Regions from separate parts of the Chromobacterium sp. INPA-IVC genome, predicted to be linked through region 2. Evidence: riboswitches for the same ligand, from Rfam matches in the RefSeq annotation. Region 2 holds a riboswitch; the other holds the start of a gene.
What was found. Region 2 has a riboswitch for glycine ahead of gcvT (glycine cleavage system aminomethyltransferase GcvT). Riboswitches for the same ligand answer to the same signal wherever they lie in the genome.
Positions count from the first base shown of each region.

Region 1: linked by a shared signal. The riboswitch ahead of ACX17K_RS00135 (trimeric intracellular cation channel family protein) and the one ahead of gcvT (glycine cleavage system aminomethyltransferase GcvT) in region 2 are both predicted to bind glycine.

Region 1 covers NZ_JBTNLS010000001.1:25,723-28,909, forward strand. The annotation lists gene ACX17K_RS00125 (hypothetical protein) at 1-51, opposite strand, end outside; gene ACX17K_RS00130 (TIGR02117 family protein) at 324-1,016, opposite strand; gene ACX17K_RS00135 (trimeric intracellular cation channel family protein) at 1,216-1,830, opposite strand; glycine riboswitch at 1,982-2,079, opposite strand; glycine riboswitch at 2,084-2,169, opposite strand; gene ACX17K_RS00140 (DUF3141 domain-containing protein) at 2,235-3,187, opposite strand, start outside.
Region 2 covers NZ_JBTNLS010000006.1:313,994-317,180, forward strand. The annotation lists gene gcvP (aminomethyl-transferring glycine dehydrogenase) at 1-488, opposite strand, end outside; gene gcvH (glycine cleavage system protein GcvH) at 581-967, opposite strand; gene gcvT (glycine cleavage system aminomethyltransferase GcvT) at 1,032-2,120, opposite strand; glycine riboswitch at 2,162-2,260, opposite strand; glycine riboswitch at 2,274-2,364, opposite strand; gene ACX17K_RS13260 (amino acid permease) at 2,538-3,187, opposite strand, start outside.

The DNA.
Region 1 (3,187 bases), on a different contig from region 2:
TTCCACGTCGATTTCGCCATCGTTCAAAGTAGAGTCGAGAGGGGCGTGCATTTTAGGGCTTGTAGTTTGGTGAATGAGTCGAGTGTTCTGGCAGCCATTGTTCCAGTGAGCGCAATTCTTGCGCGTTCACTGGATCGGTGGCGCCATAGACTAGGCGGGTATGAATATTGATGCGCTGGTTTCGATGCAGGCATTGGCAGGGCATCGGTTTCAGGCATCATGTCTTCGTTCAGAGCAGTCAATTGCCGCGCTTCGCTGGAGCGGGTAATGGTCTGCCTGAGCGTCTCGATTTTCAGATTGGAGAATTGCGACCTGTCCACCATTCATTTCTCCAGCTGCCAGAACAGTGGCTGGACGAAAGGGGACCACAGCGCGGTGCGCACGCCGGCTTCGGCCAGCGCGTCGCGCGTCCATTGGTTGCAGGTGACGATGGGGTTGTAGCGGCCATGGGCGGCGTAGAAGGCGTCGTTGTCGCCGTAGTGGCGTCCGGTTTCCTGCAAGGCCCGGTTGTGGGCGTCGAGCGGCGCGCTTTGGCGGATGAAGTCCGCCAGCCGGCGGTATTGTTCCGGGCTGATCAGGATGCGCCGGGTGTCCTTGCCCTCCTTGGGCTGGGGCAGGTATTCCACGTGCAGCACGCTTTGGTCGAACGCCAGCGCGGCCAATGCCTTGCCGGCGCTCAGGTCTTCCCAGTTTTGTATGGTCAGGAAGAATACCTTGCTGCCCCAGCCGATGGAGATGTAGGGCGAGCGCGCGTACAGGTCTGGGCGGCGGATGTGTTCCGGAGGAAAGGCGGCGGTCCAGTCCTGCGCATCGGTCTTGACCGGCATGATCACGCTGGTGTGCACGCCGTTGCTGTCCAGGTAGATGGGGATGCCGTTCGCGGGCGGCGCCCAGCCGCGGTTGCTGGGCAGCAGTCCCAGCGCCAGCGCGGCGAGCAGGTAGCAGATCAAGAGCGCGGGGATGGCCAGCAGCAGGCGCAGGATAAGGCGGCGAAAGGCGGAGCCGGAAATATGCATGGTGATGTCGGCTGGTCAGCGGCGGGATATCAGGGGCTTCTTATTTACATTGGGTGGTTGGTGTGTGTCAAATATCCATTGCCACTTGCGCGGGCGCGGGGCTTGGGCAGGGCAAGCAGGGGGCCGGAGCCTGCGGCGTCGCGGCGCGGGTGCCCAGAATGCGAAACACCCCGCCAGGGCGGGGTGTTTGTCTTGGGGCTCAGTGGTGGTCGTGCCGGTAGGCGAATACCGGCAACTGCCATTCGCGCCACAGCGCGACCAGGCGCAGCGCCAGGCCGAAGGCGAAGCTGGCGATCACGTTCCAGTCGTGGGGCATGGCCAAATGGTTGAGGCCCAGGTACAGGATGGCCACCAGCAGCGACACGCTGGCGTACAGCTCGCGGCGGAATACGATGGGCACGCGGTTGCATAGCACGTCGCGCAGAATGCCGCCGGCGATGCCGGTGATCATGCCGGCCATCACGATGATGACCGGGTGGTAGCCCATGCCCAGCGCCACGTCGCAGCCGATGATGGTGAACGCCACCAGGCCCAGCGCGTCCAGGATCAGGAACAGGCGGTTCAGATGACGCATGTAGCGGGCGACCAGGACCGCGGCCAGGCCGCCGGCCACCACCAGCAGCACGTATTCCGGATGCTGGGTCCAGCCTATCGGATAGCGGCCCAGCACGATGTCGCGCACCGTGCCGCCGCCCAGCGCGGTGAGGAAGGCGATGACGGCTACGCCGAAAATGTCCATGTGGCGGCGGCCGGCCGCCAGCGCGCCGGTCATCGCTTCCGCGGTGATGGCGATCAGGTAGATCAGGGTCAGCATGATGAAATCTTATGGGGGTGGAACGATGGAATGCCAGCCGGAGCGATGGCGCGCGGATGACGGAAAACAGAAATGAGACGCGAAAGGCTCGCGCCGAGGCATGGATGAGCGGACAAGGCAAACTCCTGGACGGTTTCCGGGTTGGGTAACAGCCTCTCCCCTTGTCCTTTTACCTGAGAGTTGCGCGGCCTTTGGCCGCTTGCCCCTTCGGTGGGCCGCGCGGGGCGGCCTCTCTCCAATCGGCTTGAATCGATACTGCGCTGCGGTACGTTTGCCTGAGCGATTATGGGAGCTTGCGTCTTCGGCGGGGGCATGGCCCCTCTCTCCCGCAGAAGTGGAATATTAGCTTTCGCTATTGCAATAGTCAATGCGGGAACCGAGTCGCCCCGGTTCCCGCGCATGGCTTACGCCTTGCCTCGTTTGCCGGGCGCTGAAGCGGCTGGAGACGCGCCTGGCGCCTGGCCGTTGGCTTTGCCAGTAGGCTTTCTCGCAGCGCTTGTCCGCGCGGCAGGCTTGGCTATCGGCTTGATCTCGTCCGACGTTGGCTTAGGCGCTGCGGGCTTGGCGGTTTTTCCAGGCGTTTTGGCTGCCGGCGAGGGCTTCGTTGTGGCCGGTTTGCTTGCTGCCGGCCTGGCGGTTTTCGCCGATGGTTTGGCGGCCGGCGCGGGCTTGCTTGTCGCAGCCTTCGCGGAAACGGTTTTGCCGGAGACGGGCTTGGCCACGGGGAGCGAAACGGCGGGGGCGGCCTCGACCGGGATCTGCGAGCGGACCGCAGGCTCCGCTTCAGCCCGAGCTGCGGGAGAGGCGGCGCGGATCGCGGCGGCGGCGTCGAGCTCCAGCGTCTTGGCCACTTGGTCCAGCCGCGCCTGGTGCTCGGCAGGGATGGGACCGTTCAGCGCCAGCAGATCGCGGGCCAACAGCCAGGCTTGATGGCGGCGGCGGGCATCCGGCAGCAGCAGGGGCAGGCCGCGCAGCGCGCGCGGCGCGTCCAGCCGCACCAGCGCCACCTGGTGGCGGACGATGTCCTTCAACTGCATCAGCGTCAGCGGGTACTCGTGGCGCACGTCGCGCATCACCCGGCGGATGGCGTTGAAGGGCCGCTCGTCCACCACGCCGATGCCGATGCTGACGTAGAGCAGCAGCCGCACGAAGCCGTCTGCCAGCGTGCCTTGCTCGAAGCTGGGGTCCAGCGCTTCGCGCTTCAGTCGGGCCAGTTCGCGGCTTTCCCAGGTCAGCGCCTGGCTGCGCGGCTCGCCGGCCGGCGCGACGCCGACCAGCGTCGCCAGCTGCGGCGATTCGTAGATCGCGCGGAACAGCTGCTCCTGCGCGGCGTCGCGCAGATCGCGGTAATGGTCGA
Region 2 (3,187 bases):
GACACGCGCTTGGCCATCGCCATCGCCTCGGCGGCGGCGGTAGCCTCGTCCAGCAGCGACGCATTGGCCATTTCCAGGCCGGTCAGGTCTATCACCATCTGCTGGAAGTTCAGCAATGCTTCCAGACGGCCCTGTGCGATCTCGGCCTGGTACGGGGTGTAAGCGGTGTACCAGCCCGGGTTTTCCAGCACATTGCGCAGGATGACGGTGGGCGTCAGCACCGGGTAGTAACCCAGGCCGATGAAGGACTTGTTGACCACGTTCTTGGATGCTACCGCCTTCAGCGCGGCCAGCGCCTCGGCTTCCGGCTGCGGCGACGGCAGATCCAGGCGGCGGTTCAGGCGAATGTCGGCCGGCAAGGTCTGGTCGACCAGCGCGTCGATGGACGGCACGCCGACAGCGGCCAGCATCTCGGCGCGCTCGGCGTCGGACGGGCCAATGTGGCGGGCGATGAATTCGTGGTGATTGAAGAGTTCGGAGAGCGACATGCTTGGGACTTCCTTCTTTGCGGCGGCCTGCGCGAGGCCGCGCCGGGAAAAACAACGCCCCGGCGTCTTGCGACGGCGGGGCGGTCAGGCTATCAGGCGCCGATTTCCTTGGCGTAGGCGGCGGCGTCCATCAGGCCGTCCAGATCCGCGGCGTTGGCCGGCTTGATCTTGAAGAACCAGCCGTCGCCGTACGGATCGGTGTTGGCCAGCTCCGGCTCGCCTTCCAGCTCCTCGTTGACGGCCAGCACTTCGCCGGCGATCGGACAGTAGACGTCGGAAGCGGCCTTCACCGACTCCACCACGCCGGCCTGCTCATCCTTGGCCAGCTTCGCGCCGACTTTCGGCAGCTCGACGAAGACGATGTCGCCCAGCAATTCCTGCGCGTGCGCGGTGATGCCCACGGTGACGGAACCGTCGGCTTCCAGGCGCAGCCACTCGTGGCTGTCGACGTATTTCAGTTCGGCGGGAATGTTGCTCATCTTGAAGTTCTCCAGCTTAAGATCAGATCAATGGTGACGGCAGTCGCCTAGAGGCGCTGCCCGATTATTCGAAAACTTTCTTACCGTTGCGCACGAAAGGCATCTTCACCACGCGCACATCGGTCAGCGTGCCGCGCAGATCCACCTGGGCGGCGGCGCCGGTGGCGGCCGGCACGCGAGCGATGGCGATCGAGTGCTTCAACGTCGGCGAGAAGGTGCCGCTGGTGATCACGCCTTCGCCGACGCCCTCCACCACCACCTTCAGGCCCTCGCGCAGCACGCCGCGGCCTTCCAGCACCAGGCCCACCTGCTTCATCTTCACGCCGGCGGCCTTTTGCGCTTCCAGCGCCTCGCGGCCATTGAACTTGCGCTCGGCCGGCTCCCAGGCGATGGTCCAGCCCATGCCGGCTTCCAGCGGCGACACGGTCTCGTCCATGTCGTGGCCGTACAGATTCATGCCGGCTTCCAGGCGCAGCGTGTCGCGCGCGCCCAGGCCGATCGGCGACACGCCGGCGGCTTGCAGTTGGTTGAAGAAGGCGATGGCCTGGTCGGCCGGAACCATGATTTCCAGGCCGTCTTCGCCGGTGTAGCCGGTGCGGGCGTAGAACCATTCATCCTGCGGCAGGCCTTGAAACACTTTCAACGCGCGGATGGCGTCGGCCAGTTCCGGCTTCACGGCGCAGACTTTGTCTATGGCTTGCGGGCCCTGCACCGCCAGCATCGCCAGATCGCGGCGTACCTTGAGCGCCACGTCGAGGCCGGCCTTCTGGCTTTCCATCCAGGCCAGGTCTTTTTCGGTGGTGCCGGCGTTGACCACCATGCGGTAGCCATAGGAAGTGAGATAGACGATCAAGTCGTCGACGACAGTGCCTTCCGGAGTCAGCATGCCGGAATACAGCGCCTTGCCCTCGAAGCCGAGCTTGGACACGTCGTTGGCGATCAGTTTTTGCAGCCAGGCTTTGGCGTCGGAGCCGGTGATGTCGACCACCGTCATGTGGGAAACGTCGAACATGCCCGCGTCGGTACGGACGATCTCATGCTCTTTCAGCTGGGAACCATAATGGATGGGCATTTCCCAACCGGCGAAATCGACCATCTTGGCGCCGGCGGCGAGGTGGGCTTCATACAGCGGAGTACGTTTCGGGGCCGTCATGGCGCGGTTCCTTCGAGCAAAGTGTGGATATCCTCTATCAACCACACCCCTCTGTCCCTGCACCTGAGATTTTCCGGCCGGATAAGCCGTTAGCCCCTTCGGTGGACGCCGCGCGGGCGCCGCTCTCCAGATTGCGCGAACCGGCTGCCGCCGGCCGATAATACAGTCCTTTTGCCTGAGCGATTGCGGGTGCGCTTGCGCCTTCGGCGGCGGCCGAAAAGCCGCTCTCTCCTGTATGACCCGGCGATTATGGTGTCAATATCCGGGCCTTGGCAAGCCAATATTATTTCTATATCAAACAGTCTGAATAAATGTTTTTCAAGGAAAAAAACCGCTCATCCTCATGCATTGAAATGGTTCGAAAACGAAAAAAGCGCAGGCTTTCGCGCTGCGCTTTTTCGCTGACCGGAACGTCGTTCAATCCCCAACGAACCGTTCCTTCAACTGCCAGACATAGATGGGCAGGCCCATCAGCAACAGCAACATGCCCCACATGACAATATCGGCGCCGGAGCCGTACAACGCCCACAGCGAGTAAACGAAGCCGATGCCGGCGAAGAAGCCGGGAGCGACGTAATCCTTGGGCGCGAACTCCTTGCCGCGCATCAGCATGATGGCGATCAGCGCCATCGAGCAGAACGCGTACGGCAGCAGCGTAGTGGCGGTGGCCAGCAGGATGATGAATTCGAAGATCTTCACCCCGCTGTCACCGCCGGCATACTTCATCGCCATCAGAATGGTGACCAGCGCGCTGGACAGCACCAGGCCGAAGATGGGCACGCCGGCCGCGTTGCGCTGGTCGAAACGGCTGGGGAACAGACCATCCTTGGCCGCGGCCGCCGGCACGTGCGCCTGCATCAGGCTCCAGCCGTTGAGCGCGCCGAAGCAGGACACCACCGCGCCGAAGCCCACCAGCCAGTAGCCCCAGTCGCCCCACATCAGTTTGGCCGCGTCAGCGAACGGCGCCTGCGAAGCCGCCAACGTATCCGCCGGCATCAGGCCCATCAGCGACACCGTGGACAGGATGTAGAGCACGGTGGCCAGCAAGGTGCCGATCACGGTGGCGC